2 linked regions of the Hahella sp. HNIBRBA332 genome follow. The protein of the gene in region 2 interacts with the protein of the main gene of each other region in a pairwise test. Links are inferred from orthologs where the notes say so. Each region holds a gene or a part of one and is shown on either strand. Other genes may lie near its edges. The genes, in order: ligA and leuS.

The links.
Region 1: the proteins of leuS (region 2) and ligA interact in binary tests that used the Escherichia coli proteins (3 or more experiments, as listed by UniProt). The link is inferred for Hahella sp. HNIBRBA332 from one-to-one orthologs.

What each region holds. Positions count from the first base shown.
Region 1 is NZ_CP132203.1:852,807-863,375, reverse strand. What follows is about bases 4,543-7,441. They hold ligA (NAD-dependent DNA ligase LigA), read right to left. Parts: upstream 7,069-7,441; coding sequence 5,017-7,068; downstream 4,543-5,016. Other genes in these bases: zipA (cell division protein ZipA), read right to left, coding at 7,247-7,441; O5O45_RS04070 (hypothetical protein), read right to left, coding at 4,543-4,776. In the rest of the region: bifunctional tRNA (5-methylaminomethyl-2-thiouridine)(34)-methyltransferase MnmD/FAD-dependent 5-carboxymethylaminomethyl-2-thiouridine(34) oxidoreductase MnmC, read left to right, coding at 1-1,446; O5O45_RS04075 (CBS domain-containing protein), read left to right, coding at 1,503-2,078; more of O5O45_RS04070, read right to left, coding at 2,092-4,542; more of zipA, read right to left, coding at 7,442-8,605; chromosome segregation protein SMC, read right to left, coding at 8,727-10,569. UniProt on the Escherichia coli protein: DNA ligase that catalyzes the formation of phosphodiester linkages between 5'-phosphoryl and 3'-hydroxyl groups in double-stranded DNA using NAD as a coenzyme and as the energy source for the reaction.
Region 2 is NZ_CP132203.1:231,058-241,839, forward strand. The notes cover bases 6,375-9,486. They hold leuS (leucine--tRNA ligase), read right to left. Parts: upstream 9,168-9,486; coding sequence 6,582-9,167; downstream 6,375-6,581. Other genes in these bases: O5O45_RS01220 (LPS-assembly lipoprotein LptE), read right to left, coding at 6,375-6,577; O5O45_RS01230 (zinc ribbon-containing protein), read left to right, coding at 9,418-9,486. Also shown: O5O45_RS01195 (acyl-CoA dehydrogenase C-terminal domain-containing protein), read left to right, coding at 1-1,731; O5O45_RS01200 (acyl-CoA dehydrogenase C-terminal domain-containing protein), read left to right, coding at 1,893-3,683; O5O45_RS01205 (endonuclease), read right to left, coding at 3,826-4,473; O5O45_RS01210 (hypothetical protein), read right to left, coding at 4,657-4,923; holA (DNA polymerase III subunit delta), read right to left, coding at 5,030-6,046; more of O5O45_RS01220, read right to left, coding at 6,056-6,374; more of O5O45_RS01230, read left to right, coding at 9,487-9,990; lnt (apolipoprotein N-acyltransferase), read right to left, coding at 9,987-10,782.

The sequences.
Region 1 (10,569 bases), 620 kb from region 2 along the record:
TTGACCTTGTACCTGGGCGACGTCGTAGACTGGCTGACCGAGTGCAGCTTTAAAGCCGACGCCTGGTTTCTGGATGGGTTCTCACCCAAGCAGAATCCCGAGATGTGGAGCGAGTCTTTGTTTCCACTGATCGCCAGCCACGCCGCCCCGGGCTGCACCGTCGCCACATTCTCCGCGGCGGGTTTCATCCGTCGCGGCTTGAAAGAGCATGGCTTTAACGTCAGCAAAGCGCCCGGGTTCGGCTATAAAAGGGACATGACCGTCGGCGTATTCCAAGCGGAAGAACCGGGCCAGCCCACCGCCCTTCCCCACAAGGAAGCCGTGGTGATCGGGTCGGGCCTGTCTGGCGCAAATACCGCCTATGCACTCGCCTCTCGCGGCTGGAAAGTAACCGTACTGGAAGCGGCTGATCGAATCGCCCCGGAGGCGTCAGGCAACCCACAAGGCGCGCTATACATAAAACCCGGTGTGGAGTGGAGCATCAACACACGCATTCACGCCAATGCATTTTTGTATGCCGAACGCTTCTACTCGCAGATCGCAAGCCTGCCTGCGCCCATATGGAACCCCTGCGGCGTGCTGCAACTTGCGCATAACAACAAGGAAGCCGTCAGACAGCAGAAGTTCTTCCAACACAATCGCTACCCTGGTGAGGTTATCCGCTCTCTCACCCAACAAGAAGCGTCGGAACTCGCCGGCGTCAGCCTGCCAGCAAGCGCCACGTACCTGCCCGGCGGCGGCTGGCTGATTCCTCCGCAACTGTGCGCCCACCTGCTGCAGCATCCTAACATTGAGGTCCGCTTGAATACGACAGTTAGCGCACTGGAACGCACCCATGAAGGCGGCTGGCGTATCCATACTGACTCTGGCGAGTCCGCCCGGGTGCTTGAGTGCGCTACAGCGATACTGGCAACCGCCAACAACCAGTCTATGCTGCCTGCTGAAGCGGCCACTCTGCCTCTCAAACCCATTCGCGGCCAAGTCACCACGCTACAGGTGGAGTCCACCGCATTACCGCAACTAAACACCGTTTTATGTGGCGAAGGCTATCTGATGCCGCCTATTGAAGACAGGCTGGTCACAGGCGCCACATTTAAACCCAATTGCGCTGACTCGCAGGTGACTGAGACGGACAACGACGCCAATCTTGAACAGCTGTTCCAGCTCACCCCCGCCCTGCGCGCCGAATTCGCCAAAACCACGCCTGTCCTACAAGGACGCGCCTCCGTCAGAAGCGCGTTGCCGGATTACTTACCCGCTATCGGCTCGCTCATTCCGGAGCAAGAAGGAGCAGGCTTGCTGATTGTGACGGCAATGGGCTCCAAAGGTCTGGCGTTGGCGCCGCTCGCCGGCGAAATGATAGCGGACATGCTGGAGGGAACGCCCGCTCCGATCGAAGACGGCCTGATCAAGCGCGTTTTGCCAACACGCTTCAGCCAGGAGTAGACTGGATTGCATAGGGAGCGCCAAACGCGGCGCCCCGGTTGCAAGGAGCCTCATCCATGCCGATCTACATAGTCGACGCCGGCCACCGTATCATCACACCACTGAGCGTGGACCCTCGCGTCAAATCAGTGGAAGAACTTAAATCCATATCCGCCATCCATCCTATTGGTCCTCAGGACCAAGGAATGCGAGAAGACTTTCCCTATTCCGGAAGCGAACAGGATAGCGCTGCAGAAGGCGACATCTCCCGCCTCAGCGCCCAGGACGTTATGTCAGCGCCAGTGCTTTACGGCAAGCAGGACTGGAGCCTGGATGAAGGATTGAGCTTTTTGCGCGAGCATAAAGTGAGACACTTGCCAGTGCGGGACGACCAGGAAGTCGTGGGTTTTCTGATTGAGCGCGAGCTGTTGCAGGCGAAACTGGAGCAGCCAGAGGCGACGCTGGCTGCGCTGTGCGCGCCTTACCTGATGGTCGGCGACGACGCCGATTTGCGCCGGATCTCCCTGGTTTTGGTGGAGAGAGACCTGGACGGCGCCTTGGTGCGCAATGTTCAGGGCGATGTGATTGGCGTACTGACCGCCACAGACATCCTGAAAGCTATCGCTCATTTTGAGGTGGAAGCCTGGGCTTAACCCAGACGCCCCATCAACATTCCCCGTTAGGGTCCGCCCGGCAGGCGGCGTTCAAGTCCACACCATCAACGATGGAGAGCGGCTTCAGCGTTACCGTCACGCCGCTGTCAGTCTGGGCTTCTTCCACCGAGATCAATTTAGCGCTGCCGAATGTCGCCAGATTAGAAAGCTTTTCGTTGGCCGCCGCGCCACGCTGGAAACGCCAAATATTCTTCAGCTTGCTCACCTGTTCGCCTTCGCCTGGTTCTTCCCCGTCAGCCAACACTTCTTCTTTCACGATGTCATAACGCGCCAGCCAGCCATCTTCGCCGCCCTGGGCCGCGCCAGCGTCAAAAATATCCCCCGCCGTCACGCCAGACAGATATACCTCATTGCCCAGCGACTTAACGTCCAACACAGAATCTGCGGCAGTTCCGCCAACCTGCGCATAGGCCGTAATCTCACTGGCGTTTTGATGATAGGCGAGGTAGCCGTCCTGACCACCGCGGTTACGCTCTCCACTGACCAGCACGCCATTGGTGTAACCGGCGGAGACAAAGCCTTTGCTGACAGTGCTGACATCAAGCGCCGCATCGTTATAGCTGGAGCCGATCTGAGCCACACGACGGGGATCGCCATCATCGTTGTAGGACACAATGACGGCGTCATAGCCGCCCAGGCTGGAGCCGTTGTCCTCCACCGCTCCGTCGCTGAAACCAACGACATTATGATTGGAGGAGGATTCAGGAGACGCTCCCAGCAACACATCATCACCGGAGGAGCCGAAGGTTTTAGCGAACATAAGTGCGCCGTTTTTATCAAACTTGATCAACATGGCGTCGCGACGCCCGGAATTTTCCCCTTCGCCGACCAGGCCTGAGGTAGCGCCGACCACCAGCACCTCCTGGCTGAGATCTACAGACAGCGCGCCGGGCTCGTCATCCCATACGCTGCCAATCTGCTTGGCCCACTGTAACTCGAAGGCGCCGACATTATTGATACGCTGATATTTCTGCACCACTACGTCTTTACCACCCAAATCGCTTTCCTGCAGCGGCTCCGCCGGAGGCGCGAACAAACCACCCACTTCCAGCAAAGCGTAGATATCCTGGGTGATCTCATCCTCATTGGCCGGATTGATCTTCTCATACAACCAGATGTCTTTGATGCGCACTGCGTAGGTCGCCGCTTCCAGTCTGATACTCTGGTGCAGGACGCCAAAGCGATCATAGATCATGATATCTGAGTTGACCGGCTTGCCGCTTTCCTCCCCATTCACCCGGGCGAGAAACAGCTCCGATTGCGATCCCGAAATGGCCTCGGAGACGCTTGCGCCGGCGTTGAGTGGCAGCTCCACCGCGTTCAACCACTGGTTAATGTAGACGGAAAGGGGCTCCTCGCCAGGGTTCACGGTTCCGCTACGTCGCCAGTTGAAAGTCACTTTCTCGTCCCGCAACGTGGCGTCGCCATTCGTCGTCGCCTGCAGTTTGACGGTTTTACTGGTTTCGCCCGCCTCGAAAGGCACGCTGACGCCATCCGTGATCAGGCTGCCCGCCCCACCTTCTCCGGTGTAGAGACGCAAATCCGCCTCTGCGCCCTCAAAGTCGCCATCGCTATTGTCCGCATCCACGACAAACTCTGCATAAACTGTTTGTTCCGGCTCTTTATCCAGCGTCACTTCCACATTCAGATAATTGCCTTCAGACACCGACGCCTTGGACACCTTAAAGCTGGCGACAGGCTCATTATCTGTAATAGAGATGGTGGTATTGACCGGATCAGCGAACTCCAGCAGTCCCCCTTCGTAGTGAGTGATCGACACCGCAATGTTCTCGGTCTTTTCCGCATCGCGGTCGTCATTAATAAATACCGGAATATGGCAATAACGGACGCCCGGATCATAAGTCAGAAAGCCGTCCGCGACCGAAATAACCTGTCCGTCTTTCCTCGCAGTCTCGATAAGAAAATCGCTTCCCGGGGTGGCGCCGTCGCCGGAGCCGCTGGTCAGTGAGTAGCGCAATATGACGCGCTGAACCGAGGGTTGCTCCAGAAAGACCGGCAAGTAGTGGAGCTTGGGACGCACCGCCAGCGAGTCATCCTGTTGACGCTCCTCAAAGAAAGCGATGTCTTCCTCAGAAAACAGCGGCGTACCCTCCGCATCTGTGAAGCACAGCGGAATAACTTCTTTCTCTTCGCCTTCGTCTTCCTGGCCGTTATTGTTGGCGTCGATCAACTTCGAGGGGCGTTCGCCAACGTCGTTTTCCGCCACCGTCAGCGCCTCGGATTCATAGGTGTTCGTGTCGACAAACAAAGAAAACCGGGTTTCCCCCACGCTGGATCCATCGGACACTGTCAGTGAGACTTCCTGCGCCTCGCCAGGCGTCAGCGCGTCTTCCGCCGTTCCGCCCCCGTTAACGCCAGGGATGCCGCGCATGATAATGCCTTTGCGGAAGGTGTTGTCGACGTACTCCAACGCCAGCCAGCGCGGCTGGTTGGTCATGGAAAAGTCCACCAGACCATCGCCGCCGTCCACACCGAACTCATAGGTGTATTCAACGCCCAGATAAGCGGTTCCCGGTGGTTTTCCCAAAATGCGAATGGCTTCGGGCGGCGCTGTATCGCTGCCGCAGGAGGCGAGTAGTAGAGAAGTGATAACCAGCGCAGGCGTTTTCAGCGCCAACTTAACTCCGCTGCGCTGGGCCAGACCCAGGTGACCCATAGATGTGCATTCCACGCTTTATTATTTATGTTTTACAAAATTTTATAAAACTTTGTTTTTTGTAACCACAGCAGGGGGTCAGAAACCCAACCGGGATCACACTGCCGCCCTTTTATTTATACCCGACAGACAACTAACTTCCTTCTACTTACCTGAAAACGACAGACCGTACGTGTCAAACCCCACAATGCAAAACGGCCGCAGAAGCGGCCGTTACAAGGAGAAAAGGGATCAGTGCAATCAGGCGTCGCCGCCCAAATGCGCTTGATGCTCTTCCAACAGTTGCTTGAATGCGTCTTCATCCAGCACTTTCACACCAAGATCCTGCGCCTTAGTAAGTTTGGAGCCCGCCTTTTCCCCCGCCACCACAAAACCGGTTTTGGCGGACACGCTGCCGGACACCTTGGCGCCGAGACGGATCAATAGATCCTTCGCCTCATCGCGGCTGTAATCCGCAAGCGTGCCCGTCACTACAGCGGTTTGCCCGGATAGCGGCAGCGTCTCTGTATTGCGCACGACCACTTCAGGCCAGCTCACGCCCTGCCTCAATAGCGCATCAATGGTTTCCAGATTGTGCTCTTGCTGGAAGAAGGAGCGAATATGCCCCGCACTGATAGGACCGATATCCGGCGCCGCCACCAAGTCTTCTTCGGTGGCCTGCTTCAGCAGATCCAGAGTTGGGAAGTGCTGCGCCAGCACCTTGGCCGTGGCTTCCCCCACTTCCCGAATGCCCAACGCATAGATAAAGCGAGCAAAAGTGGTTTGCTTGGAAACCTCAATAGCATTAATGAGATTTTGCGCAGACTTTTCGCCCATGCGCTCCAGCCCCGCCACATCCGGCGCTTTTAGAGAATACAAACTGGCGGGAGAATCGATTAATTCTTTCTCCACCAGCAGCTCAACCAGTCGGTCGCCCAGGCCGTCGATATCCATAGCTTTGCGGGATGCGAAGTGCTTGATCGCCTCCTTACGCTGCGCAGAGCAGTAGAGCCCACCGGAGCAACGCGCCACCGCTTCGCCCTCCAGTTGCAGCACATCGGAGCCGCAAACTGGACAGTGCTCGGGACGCTCCACCGGTACAGCGTTTTCCGGGCGACGATCCTGCACCACGCTAACCACCTGCGGAATGACATCTCCCGCGCGGCGAATGATGACCGTATCGCCCACATGCACGTCCAAGCGGCGAATTTCATCCATGTTATGCAAGGTAGCGTTGCTGACCGTGACGCCGCCGACGAATACCGGCTTCAAGCGCGCCACTGGCGTCACGGCGCCGGTTCTGCCAACCTGGAAGTCCACCGCCAGCAACTCGGTCATTTCCTCGTGGGCGGGGAATTTATGCGCGATAGCCCAACGCGGCGCCCGCGAAACGAACCCCAGCTCCTGCTGCAGATCAATACGGTTAACCTTGAACACCACGCCATCAATTTCGTATGGCAATTGGTTACGAACGTTCATGATATGACGGTAGTAATCCAGGCACTCCTGCGCCCCTGACGCCAACTTCATCTGGCTATTGATCTTCAGGCCCCACTGCTGCAGCTGATTGAGAATATCGTGCTGGGTCCCCGGCAATTCGCCTTCGAAATAGCCTACGCTGTAGCAACACATTTCCAACGCCCGCCTGGCGGTGATGCGCGGATCAAGCTGGCGCAGACTTCCCGCCGCCGCGTTGCGCGGGTTAACGAACGTTTTCTCGCCCTTCGCCGCCGCGTCTTTGTTGATGGCGTCGAAGGCGGCCTTGGGCAGATAAATTTCACCGCGAACTTCCAATTCCGCGGGATATCCCTCCCCTCGCAACTTAAGCGGGATATTCTTTACCGTCTTCACGTTGGCGGTGATATCTTCGCCGGCGGAGCCGTCGCCGCGCGTAACGCCGCGCACCAGATAACCATCGCGGTACAACAAACTGATAGCGATGCCGTCCAGTTTCGGTTCGCAGCAGTAATCAATGCGCACGTCTTCCGCTTCCTTAAGGCGCTCGCGCACGCGACGATCGAAGTCCAGCAGATCCTGCTCTTCGAACGCGTTATCCAAGGACAGCATGGGCAGGCGATGGGACACTGTCTCGAAGCCATCCGCAGGCGCAGCGCCCACGCGCTGAGTCGGCGAGTCCGGCGTAATCGTTTGGGGAAACTCCGTCTCGATTTCACGCAGACGACGCATTAAACGGTCGTACTCCGCATCGGGAATCGAGGGATCATCCAGCGTGTAATAACGGTAATTATGATCGTTGATGGTTTCGCGAAGCGTATTCAGCTCTTCCTGAATGGCGGCAGGGACTTCCGACATGAGTTCATTCTTCCGAGGCAGATTATTGAATAATTATCAGACGACTCCGCCGCACGGGAACCCCAATGCGGCGGAATTGCTAAGTCTTTGATTCGGATTAAAGTATAGCGAATATAACGACAGTATTTTTCGTTACAAGCCAATACTCCGGGACATTCCCGAAAGCGGCGCCCTGGGTTTATACCCGGGACGACAACATGCGACGCTCAAACTCCCTGACGCGTTGACGACAGTGTTCGATAGTCTGCGCCGTCATGACGCTGCGATTTTCATCCTTGAGTTCGCCGCCCAGATTACGCACCAGGCATTGCGCGGTTTCCACCATATAGTCAAAGGCGCGCATACTGTTATCCGGCCCAGGCAGACGCACAAAGAAGCAGACGCCAGGAAAACGCTGTGTCGCCATGTCCTTTCCGAATACGCCCGGCTCCATGGCGTTCGCCATGCTGAACTGAACGGGTCCTTCATCGAAGTCATGTTCGTAACGATGGAAGATCGCCATATCGCCCATCTGCATACCGCAGGCTTCAACCAGATTACGCAGCGCCTCGCCATCGAAGCCCTCTTCATCCTTACTCAGCACATTGATCACCAGAATCTCTTGCGGCGTCTTCGGCTGTTTCCCTGTTGGAGCGGTTCGGCTCGGCTTTTCTTCCCGGTTTTTCGGCGCGTCTTCACTACGCTGGGAGCTGGCGTTGAGTCCAGCTTGCTGCTGGATCGCACTGATTTTCTTCAGAAACTTGTCTTTAAACGCAAGCATAGGTTCATGTTGGGATTCATCATGGGCGACCGGCCTGTCTATCGGCTCCGCATGCAGATCCTCTTCCTTTTCAACTTCATCCTGTGGCTCTTCCTGCTCGAACTCCACCTCAGGCTCTGGCTCATGTTCATGCAGACTGTCGTACCCGCCCTGATATCCCTGCACGCGGAAATTATCCCGCTTCAGAAACTCTTTATAGGGGCTGTCTCCATAGCGCCCGTCGTCATCCGCTTCTGCGTCCTCTTCGACGGACTCTTCTTCATATTGTTCATCCCTAACCTGCTCGAAGCGTTGATAAGGCGAGAAACTCTCCTGCTCTTCCGGCAGGCGCTCATCCCTCACGTCCTCTTCGACAAACTCCGGCTCTCTGCGCCCGTAGCCCTGATTGGACATGGACGCTTCCAACGCCTCATCCACTTCCAGAATCGGCGGCTCCGCCATGTCCTGGTCGTAATGCTCCTCGTCCTGCAGGCGCTCTCTTTCTTTAAGCTTCTCGCAGGGTTTGAAGGTAGGTTTGTATTTGACTTCCTTAATCGGCCGAGTGTAATTCTGCTCCGCAGCTGGCTTGCCGTCTTTGATCACCCTGAAGCCACTGCCTGGCAGTTCTGGATTAAAGTCATCATCGATAGGCGTATTTTCGAAGTTGCCTCCCATACCCTGGGAGATTTCCAATGAATCCTTGCGCGCTCTTCTGACTCGGCGAAAACCATCTATAACCACGCCCAGGATTATGAGCAGGCCTATCATGATCAGCCATTCACGCAAACTGATATCCATTAATCTAATATCCCCAACTAAACATCATCATGGTATTCGCCAACCTGATCCCGCCTGTATTTCTTATCGATTGGCGAGTTAATTTATTCAATTCGCCGCTGCTTTACAATCCAGCGCGCCCTTACAACGCAGCCATTGCGGCCGCTTCTTCAACATCCACGGAAACCAGTCTCGACACGCCGGGCTCATGCATAGTGACCCCCATCAAGTGATCCGCCATTTCCATGGCGATCTTGTTGTGGGTAATGTAGATGAACTGCACCTGATCCGACATTTCTTTCACCATTCGAGCATAGCGCCCCACGTTGGCGTCGTCCAATGGCGCATCCACTTCGTCCAACATACAGAATGGCGCGGGGTTGAGCTGGAAGATAGAGAAGATCAGCGCAATGGCGGTAAGCGCCTTCTCTCCACCCGACAACAAATGAATGGTGCTGTTTTTCTTGCCCGGAGGCCGCGCCATAATAGCGACGCCGGTTTCCAGCAGGTCTTCCCCGGTTAGCTCCAGATAAGCGCTGCCGCCGCCGAAGACGCGGGGAAACAAATTCTGCAGCCCTTCGTTGACCTGATCGAAGGTTTCCTTGAACTTGTTGCGGGTTTCGCGATCGATTTTTCGGATCGCGTTCTCCAAAGTCTCCAACGCTTCCTGCAAGTCCTCATGCTGACCATCGAGATAGACTTTACGTTCGGACTGGGCCTCATATTCCTCAATCGCCGCCAGGTTGATAGCGCCGAGACGCTCCACTTTTCCGACGATCTGCTCAATGTCCCGTTGCAACTGTCCTTCGTCTGCATCTTCCGCCAGCAGTCCGATCACATTCTCAAGGTCGTATTGATCCTCCGCCATTTGGTCCCGTAAGGCGTTTTTACGGATATCCGTTTCCCGATGCTGCATGCGTAATGATTCAATCCGGCTGCGCATGTTCTGGATCACCATCTCATTACGCTGCCGGGACGACTCATCGCCCTGCATCAACTGCTCCAAATCCGCGAGGCGGTTACGTTCGCGGGTCAGGATGTCCTCTTGTTGCATGCGCAACTCGAGATAGCCTTCCAGACGCTCCTGCAGTGCATCATCTGGATCCTGCAGGGTCTGCAGGCTTTCCTCCACCCACTGCATGCGTTCACGGTTGCGCCGCAAGTTGGCGTCGCTTTTTTCCAGCGCCTGCCGTATCGACTCTCTCCGCGTGCTGAGCGCGCTGGCGCGCAGCTGCATCTGGTGCGCATGCTCCCGATCAAGACGCGCCTGCGTGCGCAGGCCGTCCAGCTTCTGGCGCACGTCATCGCGACGATTGAGCAACTGCTCTTTCTTTTCCACGCTGCCTTCCAGGTCCATCAAGGCGGCGTTCCACACGCCCTTGCTTTCCTGCAGCCCCATCTGTTCTTCGTCGATCTGGAACTGTATCTCCGCAATCTCCGCGGCGATGGACTCCACCCTGCGCTGGACCTGCTCGCGTCGCGCCTCTTTAGCGCTCAAATCGGATTTGGTCTGCAACAACTGCTTGTTGATCTCAACCGATTCTTTTTGCAGGCTCTCCCTTTCTTCATCGAATCGACTTAACGCCGCGTCGATCGTCTCTTTATCCAGCGACAATGACTCTAACTGCGCCGCGACCGCTTCCATCTCCTGCTCTAATTCCACCAGCCGACGATTGCGTGCAAGCAGTCCGTCGCCGGTCTGCTTCGCCGGCGGCGCCAATATCCAGTCTTCACCAACCTGCATGCCATCCGGCGTCAGGAAGAAAGCGCCGGCAGACAGTTCAGAACGACGCTCAATCGCTGCAGAAAAGCTGTCCGCAGGTCGGACGCCATCCAGCCACGCCGCCACCGCGCTGCTGACGGAGCTGGCGCTGGCGAACCGCAATGCCTCGCTGGCGATTTCATCCTCACACACCAGCGCCACGCCTTTGGGTGGTGCGTCTTGCAAGTCTTCCAGAAATTGGCGACTGACCACACGTGCGGAC
Region 2 (10,782 bases):
CATTACAGGGAATTACCGAGTGCGGAAATGACGACCCCAGACATGGTGGACGCAATCATCCAGGAAGGAGCCAAGTTCTGTGAGCAGGTGCTGTCCCCCCTTAATCGGGTGGGTGACGAGGAAGGGTGCACCTGGAGCGAAGACGGCGTAACCACACCTACCGGTTTCAAGGAAGCCTACCAGCAATACGTAGAAGGCGGCTGGCCTTCAATGACTGCGCCGGAAGATTTCGGCGGTCAAGGCCTGCCAGAGTCTCTCGGTCTGGTTATGAGTGAAATGGTAGGCTCATCCAACTGGGCTTGGGGTATGTATCCCGGTTTGAGCCATGGCGCTGTTAACACTGTCATCCTGCACGGCTCCGAAGAGCAGAAAGCGGTGTATCTGCCTAAACTGGTCAGCGGCGAATGGACTGGCACCATGTGTCTGACCGAGCCGCATTGTGGATCTGACCTGGGTATCCTGCGCTCAAAAGCTGAGCCGAATGCTGATGGCAGCTATAGCATCACTGGAACCAAGATTTTTATTTCCGCTGGCGAACATGATATGGCGGAAAATATCGTTCACATCTGTTTGGCGCGTTTGCCAGACGCACCGCAAGGCACCAAGGGCATTTCCCTGTTCATCGTTCCTAAGTTCCTGGTTAATGAAGACGGCAGCCTGGGTGAGCGTAACAGTGTTACTTGCGGTTCTATCGAACATAAAATGGGAATTCATGGCAACTCTACGTGCGTCATGAACTTCGATGGAGCCAAAGGTTATCTGATCGGGCCAGAGAACAAAGGTTTGGCGTGCATGTTCACGTTCATGAACTTTGCTCGTCTGGGAACCGCTATCCAAGGCTTGAGCGCGTCTGAACTGTCCTTCCAGGGCGCTTTGACCTACGCAAAAGACCGTTTGGCGATGCGTTCCTTGTCTGGCGTGAAGAATCCGAACGGTCCTGCCGACCCTATCATCGTACATCCTGACGTACGTCGTATGCTGTTGACGCAAAAGGCGTTTACTGAAGGCTCGCGCGCTCTGATTTATTACACTGCAGTGCAAGGCGACTTTGTTCACCATGGCGCGACTGAAGAAGTGCGCAATGAAGCGGACGAAATGATGGGCTTCCTGACTCCTATCGCCAAAGCGTTCCTGACCGAAATCGGTTATGAATCCGCTAACCTGGGTATGCAGGTTTATGGCGGTCACGGCTTTATCTCCGAGTGGGGAATGGAGCAGATCGTGCGCGACACGCGTATCGCATTGATGTACGAGGGCACCACTGGCATTCAGGCGCTTGACCTGCTGGGCCGCAAAATTCTGATGACTCAGGGTGAATCTCTGAAGCGCTTCACCAAGCTGGTTCACGTGTTCTGCAAAGAGCAGGGGGAAAACGCGGATATGAACGAGTTTGTTGAGCCGTTGGCCAAGCTGAACAAAGAGTGGGGCGATCTCACCATGAAGATTGGTATGGCGGCGATGAAGAACCGCGATGAAGTGGGTGGCGCCTCTGTTGACTACTTGATGTACTCCGGCTATGCCGTGCTGGCGTATTTCTGGGCGCGCATGGCGCTGGTGGCGCAACAGAAGCTGGCGGAAGGAACCACGGAAACTGGTTTCTACACGGCGAAACTGCAAACTGCGCGTTTCTACTTCAAGCGCATCCTGCCTCGCACTCTGTCTCACGCACAGTCCGCACTCAACGGCGCTGCCTGCATGATGGATATGGAAGTGGAAAACTTTGCGTTCTGATTCCGTATAGGGACAAAATAAGCCCGCTGTTGCGGGCTTTTTTACATACTGGTGCGAACCGGTATGTAGCCGGATTCGTAATAGCCAGATAATAGCGCGACAATAAGCACAAACAGAAAGACATTCATTCAGACAAAGCGATTTAGCTCGAGGGAGTAACCATGGCTGATTATTCTGCGCCGCTTCGTGACATGCAGTTTCTACTCAAAGAAGTGTTTGAAGCCGATAAACTTTGGCTCAGTTTGCCGGGCGCGCGCGACACTGTTGACCCGGATACTGCGGACGCCATATTGGAGGAGGCCGCTAAAATAGCGTCTTCTTTGCTGGCGCCTCTCAATCGGAGCGGAGATGAAGAAGGTTGCCAATGGAATGAGGGAGTAGTTACCACGCCAAAAGGCTTCCAGGAGGCTTACCGCACGTTTATTGAAGGCGGTTGGTGTGGGTTGGGCGGTAACCCTGACTTCGGTGGTATGGGTATGCCGAAGATGCTGGGCGCCCAAGTTGAAGAGATGGTGCAGTCCGCAAATATTTCTTTTGGCCTGTATCCTATGCTGACGGCGGGCGCTTGTTTGGCGATTGATGCTCACGCAAGCGAAGAGCTCAAGCAAACTTATCTGCCTAACTTGTATTCCGGCGTATGGGCCGGCTCTATGTGTTTGACCGAGCCGCACTCCGGCACGGACCTTGGCATTATCAGAACCAAGGCTGAACCCAATGGCGACGGCTCTTACGCCATCTCCGGCACCAAGATTTTCATTACTGGCGGCGAGCATGATCTGAGTGAAAACATCATTCACTTGGTTTTGGCGAAATTGCCTGATGCTCCAGCAGGTTCAAGAGGCATTTCTCTGTTCCTGGTGCCTAAGTTCAAGGTGACGGAAGACGGTGGCGTGGGCGAGCGTAATGCGGTGTCTTGCGGCTCAATCGAGCACAAGATGGGTATCAAGGCTTCGGCTACCTGCGTCATGAACTTTGACGGCGCGCAGGGTTGGTTGGTCGGCGAGCCGAATAAAGGTTTGGCTTGTATGTTCACCATGATGAACTACGAGCGCCTTGGTGTTGGCGTGCAAGGTTTGGCGGCGGCTGAACGTTCATATCAAAATGCGGTTGAGTATGCGAAAGACCGTATTCAGGGGCGCTCCGCCACAGGCGTGGTCGCCAAGGACAAAGCCGCTGATCCTATTATTGTGCATCCAGATGTGCGTCGGATGTTAATGACCATGCGCGCTCTGATTGAAGGCAGCCGGGCGTTCTCCACCTATGTGGCGAAGTATCTGGATATCTCCAAATACTCTGACGACGCCGCTGCGAAGCAGCACGCTGAAGCGATGGTTGCTCTGTTGACGCCGGTCGCCAAGGCGTTTTTGACGGATCGCGGCCTGGATAGCACCGTGCTTGGTCAGCAGGTGTTTGGCGGCCATGGCTATATTCGCGAATGGGGGCAGGAGCAGTTGGTGCGCGATGTGCGCATTGCGCAGATATACGAAGGCACTAACGGTATTCAGGCGCTTGACCTTATGGGGCGTAAAGTGGCCATGAACGGCGGTAAATTCGTTGAGTTATATGCTGGCGAAGTGGCCGACTTTATTGAAGCCAATCGCGATCACAGCGAACTGCAGGAGTTCGTAGAGCCGCTGGCGGCTGTCTTTGAGCGCTTATCAGATGTGACGGAGTATGTGCTGGAGACGGTTGAGCACGATCCTAACGCTGTAGGCGCAGCCAGTGTCGAATACCTGGACCTTTTCGGATATGTTGCATTTGCTCACGTTTGGGCAATGATGGCGAAAGTGGCGATTGAGAAGCAAGCTGGCGATAGCTCTGGTTTCTATGACGCCAAGCTGAAAACCGCTCGCTTTTACTTCCGTCGACTCCTGCCGCGTACAGTTTCTCTGGCGGAGTCCATCAAGTCCGGTAGCGGCGATATGATGGCGCTGGATGTAGAGCAGTTCTAAGCCGCTCTGAGGAATAACCTGTCTAGTCCTGAAATAGGCGTCAACTCTATTCAGGATGGGTCAACCTTAAAAGAAAAAGCCCGCAATGCGGGCTTTTTTGTGGTCGTCTGATTTCAAACATGCGTTCTGCTGTAGAGAAAAGTCAGCGGTTCAGCATGACTTGGTCGGCGGACTCGGGATGTGTGATAAAGGGGTTGCTGTTGCCTTGCAGTTCGCGAATCTGCATATCTCGTGCTATCTCCTCGGGAGTGGGAGGGTCGGCGCGGGACCAGCGTTTCAGTTGGTCCAGATTGCCGTATAAAGGCAGATTGTAGGTGGTGTGCATATAAAGAAGGCTTCGGGCGATGTCGCCTTTTATATCGTCAGGAGGGTCAATAATGCCGAATACCTGACGAATGCCGCACTCATTGGCTTTGACTTCATTGCCTAACTCTTCGAATTTGGCTGCGCGGCGCTCCAGTTCAAAGCGTGCGTCTTCTGGATAGATGTTATGCAGATCAGAGGCCATACGGCGATATTCCTCGTTGTTCTCTCTGCATTGTCGAGGTGTGCCGCACTCCAGGTTGTCTCTGATCCAAAGTGTCGAGTAGATGTAGCTTTCGGTGACCAGGATGCTTTTTTTGGTAAATTCTTTTTTACAAAAGAAAGTCTTGCCGCCATCTGCGTACAGTTTGCCCCAGAATTCTTCCTTGAGTGTCTGTTTGGGGTCATTGAATTTGGTTTGGGCATGGGTGACGTTAAGCAAGCCCGCCATGAAAACACCAAGTAGGACGGTGACTGTGTTCCTCATTTGCGGATCCGTAATCTGATTGTTTTTATTCGGTGATACGCAGGGCCGCTGACATGGTCAGGGCTAAGCGGACCCATTTACACCTATATTACAAATTGTCAGCAAAGTACAGTGTAAACAGGGCCGCTTCTGATGATAGGAAGTCGGTGGTGACTGAGTGGAGGGCGTTAACCCTGAACTAGGTTACTTGAGACGATCTTTTATTCGTTTGTAGCCACTACGTAACTCTTCGCCCATTTTTTTTGCGGTTTCACTGACTTCCTTGCCGGTTTGGCCCGCTTCCTGGCCCGCCTGCTGTAGTTTGCCGACAAACTTATCCCACTCTTTTTCAAGATCCTCCCACTCGTCCCGGACTTCCGCCTTGGCTAGATTCAGCTGTAGCCGTAACTCGTCCCTTTCCTGTTTGAGTGAGTCTTTTAGTCTTTTGATCTCGTCTTGCAGTGTGCTCATGCTTCATCTCTCCCGATGATTTAAGTTCCATTAATCATAGACAGCAATGGCGTTAAATGGTTGATCTGCATCAACCTGTGGTGGCTTTTCAGTGATGGGTATTCGGTCAGGACGCAGATAATCCTGCGCCCGCCAGCTCCAATGCAGCGTAAGTCAGGGTAGACCAAACAGGCGTGCTATCCAAGCCCTTTATGGATCTATCAGCGGTCTGGCAGGCCTGGTGAATATTTCGAAGTCGGGCGGCGTTAAAGCGAGGGATGAAGCGTTTGTACAGGACCCAGCGATTCTTGAAAACCCTTTCTTTCTGTAACGCCTGCTCCAGGCCCTGGGAGGTTTGCGAGTGCTTGTAGAGTTTGGCGATCAGGCGCACTTCACGGGCTAATGACCAAAGCACTATGGTGGGTTCGAAGGACTCCGCTTGCAGCGTTTGCAGGACTTTCAGCGCCTGCTTCGGGTTTCGCTCCAGACAGGCGTCCACCAGATTAAATACGGTGAACTTGTTGCTGTTGGATATTCCGCGCAGGACTTGCTCTTCGTCCAGATTGGCGTCGTCGGACAATAGACGCAGTTTCTCCATCTCCTGCCGGGCCGCCAGTAAATTGCCCTCAACATGGTCGCATAATGCCTTTACAGCGCCGGATGTAGGAGTGAATCCTAATTTGTGCAGGCGCTGATTTATCCAGTTGGGTAATTGATCATGGCTGATCGGCCATACCTGGACGTGAAGGCTGTGTGTTTCAATTGACTTGAACCATTTTGTATTAAGGGTAGAGGACTCAATGCGATCGCTGATGATCAGCATCAGGCAGTCTTCGGGTGGGTTTTCGCTAAAGGCGGCGAGACGCTTTTTTCCACCATCGTTTGGCAAGCTATCCAGATGAATTTCCAGCAGCTTTTTTTCGCCGAAGAGGGAGAAAGACTGGGTGTGCTCATCAAGAGCGCTCCAGTCAAAGTTCTTGGGCGTGTGAAAGACGATACGCTCGCTAAACCCTTGCTTACGGCTGTAGGCGCGAATCTCGTCACAGGCTTCCTGGCGCAACAGCGGTTCATCTCCGCTCACCACAAAAACGGCGGGGGGATGTTTGTTCAGGTTGCTTTGCAGCTGCTCCGGTTTAATGCGCATGAGAAAGGCTCAGTTCGCCGCCGGTGTTGAAGCTCGCTCGCTATATACCGCCAGACGATTGAGTATTTCTGTGGCGAGAAGCTTGTCCAGATCGTCGCGGATGCTGTTCTCTTCCTTTTCTTTGCCAAGCACGCTGAGCTTGTCATATTGGTAAGACTGGAACTGCTGTAGCGACGTTGGCTGAATCAACGGCTCGCCCTGTGCGTCGTTCAGGCTGAAAGTGACTTTGCGGGAAAGCTCATACTCTGCGGCATTGGCGCTGCTGTCCAGACTCACGGCGCGGCGGCTGTTTTCAACGCCCCCTATCGCCAGGGTGGGAGCGTCCGTCCCTCCATCGCTGACTTGGACGGAGGCTTGCAACAAGCGATCGCGAACTTGTCCGCAGAGCACTCTGGCGTCGCCCTCCGGGCAGCTCAAGTTGAGCGCCTGGAGGGAAGGGGGGAGTTCCATCTGGCCGCGCAGGTGAAAGCCGCAGCCGCTGATGAGGAGGCTGGCCGCCCCCGCCAGGAGTAGTCTTATACCGGTTCGCATCGCTTTACTTCACCACGATGTTGACCAGTTTCCCTGGTACAACAATGACTTTAACAACGGTCTTGTCTTCCATGAAGCGCTGAACGTTTTCATCATCGAACGCCAGTTTCTCAAGCTCATCTTTACTGGCGCTTGCCGCCGCCTGAATACGTGCGCGCAATTTTCCGTTCACCTGAACGACCAGCTCGATGCTGTCTTTCTCCAGCGCTTTTTCATCCAGTTTCGGCCAGGGAGCGTTCATGACGATGTCCTCATGTCCCAGCTCGCGCCACAATCCGTGGCTGATGTGGGGGACAATCGGAGCCAGTACTAATACCGCCGTCTCCAGCGCTTCCTGCACAACCGCCAAGCCTTGGGGAGAGTCGTCTTCGAAGCGACTTAATTCGTTCAATAACTCCATTACCATAGCGATGCCGGTGTTAATCGCCATGCGCTGATTAAACTCATCCGTCATCTTCTTGATGGTTTCATGAGTCTTCCGGCGTAGTGTGCGCTGGGTGTCGTTCAACTCAGCCACATTCAGGGGCGCGATCCCTTTCTTCTCAACGTGAGTGTGGACCAGTTTCCACAGACGGCGCAGGAATCGATGCTGTCCTTCAACGCCGGATTCTGACCACTCCAGAGATTGCTCCGGCGGCGCTGCGAACATCGTGAACAAGCGAACAGTGTCGGCGCCGTACTTATCAATCAACTCTTGCGGGTCAACACCGTTGTTCTTGGACTTGGACATTTTTTCCTTCGGTCCAATGATGACAGGCTGGCCATCTTCGATCAGGAAAGCCTTTGCCTGATTACTCTGCGTGTCGATCTCAACGCGGACATCCTTAGGGTTAAAATAGGTTTTCTTACCGGACGGGTCTTCGCGATAGAAGGTTTCCGCGATCACCATGCCTTGACACAGCAACTTCTTGAACGGTTCGTCGCTGTCCACCAAACCTTCGTCACGCAACAATTTGTGGAAGAAGCGTGAGTACAGCAAGTGCAGAATGGCGTGCTCGATCCCGCCTACGTAGTAGTCTACAGGCAGCCAGTAGTTGGCGGCCGCAGGATCCAACATGGCGGACTCCAGGTTGGGGCAGCAGAAGCGCGCGTAATACCAGGAAGACTCCATAAAGGTGTCGAAGGTGTCGGTTTCCTGGGTGGCGGGCTGGCCGTTGTAACTGCGTTTGCTCCAGTTGGGATCGGCTTTAATGGGGGATTTGACGCCATCCATTTCCACGTCTTCCGGCAGCCTTACGGGAAGGTCTTCCAGAGGTACGGGAACTTCTGTTCCATCTTCCAATGTCATCATGGGGATGGGGGCGCCCCAGTAACGCTGACGGGATACGCCCCAATCCCGCAGACGATAGTTGATTTTTTTCTCGCCGATTCCCATGGCGGTCAACTTTGCAGCAACCGCATCGAAAGCTTCCTGAGAGGTCATGCCGGTAAACTCACCGGAGTTGACCAGGATGCCCTTTTCAGTAATGGCTTTTTCCTGAATATCCATCTCGTCGGCGTCGATGACGGAAATAACCTGCTTGATGGGCAAGCCATATTTCAGCGCAAACTCGTGGTCGCGTTCATCGTGACCAGGAACTGACATGACTGCGCCTGAACCGTAGTCCATCAAAACAAAGTTAGCGACCCAAATGGGCGCAGGTTCGTTTGTAAGCGGGTGAATAACGAAAAAGCCAGTGTCCATGCCGCGCTTTTCCATCGTGGCCATGTCCGCTTCCGCGACTTTGGTGTTTTTGCACTCGTCCAGGAACTTCGCCAGCTCAGGATTATTGGCGGCGGCTTCCAGCGCTAACGGGTGTTGTGGTGCGATAGCGACGTAAGTCACGCCCATAATGGTGTCAGGGCGTGTGGTGTATACCAGCAGGTCGCCATCGTGGTCTTTCAGCTTGAAGTGGAACTCAACCCCTTCAGACTTGTTGATCCAGTTGCGCTGCATGGTTTTGACCTGTTCGGGCCAATTCTCCAGCTTGTCCAGATCATTGAGCAGTTGTTCGGCGTAATCCGTGATCTTAATGAACCATTGCGGGATTTCGCGACGCTCTACAACGGCCCCGGAGCGCCAGCCCCTGCCGTCGATAACCTGCTCATTGGCTAATACTGTTTCGTCCACCGGATCCCAGTTGACCGTGGACATTTTTTTGTAGACCAGCCCTTTTTCGTAAAGGCGGGTGAAGAACCATTGCTCCCATTTGTAATATTCAGGGCGGCAAGTGGCCAACTCGCGATTCCAGTCATAACCGAAGCCCAACAGCTTCAACTGGTTTTTCATGTAGGCGATGTTTTCGTAAGTCCACTTGGCCGGCGCGACGTTGTTTTTCAACGCGGCGTTTTCCGCCGGCAGACCGAATGCGTCCCAGCCCATGGGCTGGAGAACGTTCTTACCCTGCATCCGCTGGTAGCGGGAGATGACGTCGCCGATGGTGTAGTTACGGACATGTCCCATGTGGAGCTTGCCGCTGGGGTAGGGGAACATGGATAGGCAGTAGAACTTCTCTTTGCCTGGCTCCTCGTCCACTTTGAATGCATCGGTTTCTTCCCAGAACTTTTGCGCTTCCTGCTCAACTTTTTTCGGGTGGTACAGTTCTTCCATCGGTCGTCTTTTTTCGCCTGATCGCTTTAATTAAGGTTTATCGCCCCGGATCAAAAACGTCGGCTTGCAAGCGTGACATAATCCTTACTGATGGACTCTGCGTTGGCAAGGCGCTGGGGCGTGTAAACACAATGGGTTAATGGCGGACTTTCCGCCATGAAAGCCGTTTATTCTAACCTAATAGTGTTGACTACAGATAGGGTTGGAGTAGGGTTGAAAACAAGATCTCGCATATCCGGGAGGTTAAGGTATGAAGCAGGAGGATAAAGCGCCTGAACATGTCGTGCAGGCGTACAACAATATTCTGCAGCGCGTTGAGAAATCTCTCGCTGATGTTGAAGTGAAGACATGGGAGGCCGTTAAGCAGGAGATTGATCAGGCTGTTGAGTTTGAGCAGGGGCTGGCGAAACTGACCAAGGAGGAATGGAACCTCCTGGAAGCCTACGTCAAACGCGACATGAAAGAGCTTTACCACTTTGTTGCAGAAACTGGTAAAGGGTTGCGTGAGTGGTTGCGGTTTGACCTTGACCTGATTGAGCAACGCATCGGCGGCGCACTCTTATCTATCGCAGATAAAACCCTGGTGGATTTGGAAAAGCTGGACTATCAACTGCACCATGATCCGGGAACTTATGTTGCAGGAGAGGTCGCTTGCCCTGGCGTACTAAAATGCGACCAGTGCGGCAAGATGGTTTGTTTGGTGGAAACCTCGCATATCGACAGCTGTCACCGGTGTCAGGGTATTTATTTTCAGCGCCTTACTTCCCGATGGCCATACGAGCCGGAGCTTGAGGGAGAGGGGGATGAGGAAGGCAGGGGCTAGCCTGCCTGCTCCATCGCGACGGCGGGCGCCTCGTTCTGCTCGCGCCGTCCCCACATCAAAGCGCCGGCCAGTATGAGGGCTGCGATGATCAGGATTGGCCAGGATCCCAGACGGGAGAACGGCGTGGCCCCGTGACGCAGCTCCACCGTTCCGCTCAAAGTGGTCGCCTGGAACTGCGGCGCCCGGGAGGCGAGGCGGCCGTGTGGATCGATAATGGCGGTAATGCCGTTGTTGGTGGAGCGCAGCATGAACTTGTCATTCTCCAGTGCTCTCATCTGTGCGATCTGGAGATGCTGATGCGGTCCGATGGATGCGCCGAACCAGCTATCATTGCTAACGGTCACCAACAGCTCAGGTTGTTGCGCCAGCTCTGCGACAAAGTCTGGGTACACGACCTCATAGCAGATGAAAGGCATCAGGGTTGCGTCCCGGAAACGGATCGGGGCCTGTGTTGGTGAACCTTTTTGCATGCTGGACATGGGCAAATTGAAGAAGTCGATGAGCCCGCGAAGCCATGACTCCAAGGGGACGTATTCGCCAAAGGGCACCAGTTTTTGCTTGTTGTATGAGCCTTCGCCCTGGCCGAGTGCAATAAAGCTGTTGTAAACATTTATCCTGGCGTTTTCGCCTCTGTCCGCGCTAAGAATGCCCATCATCAAGGCGGCGCTGTTTTCCTTGGCTTGCTTGTCCAGTTGTTTAAGTAGCGGTCCCGCCTGGCTGCTGAAATAAGGGAGTGCGGTTTCTGGCCAAATAATCAGGTCGCTGTCCCAGAGTGGTTCGGTGAGAGCCAGA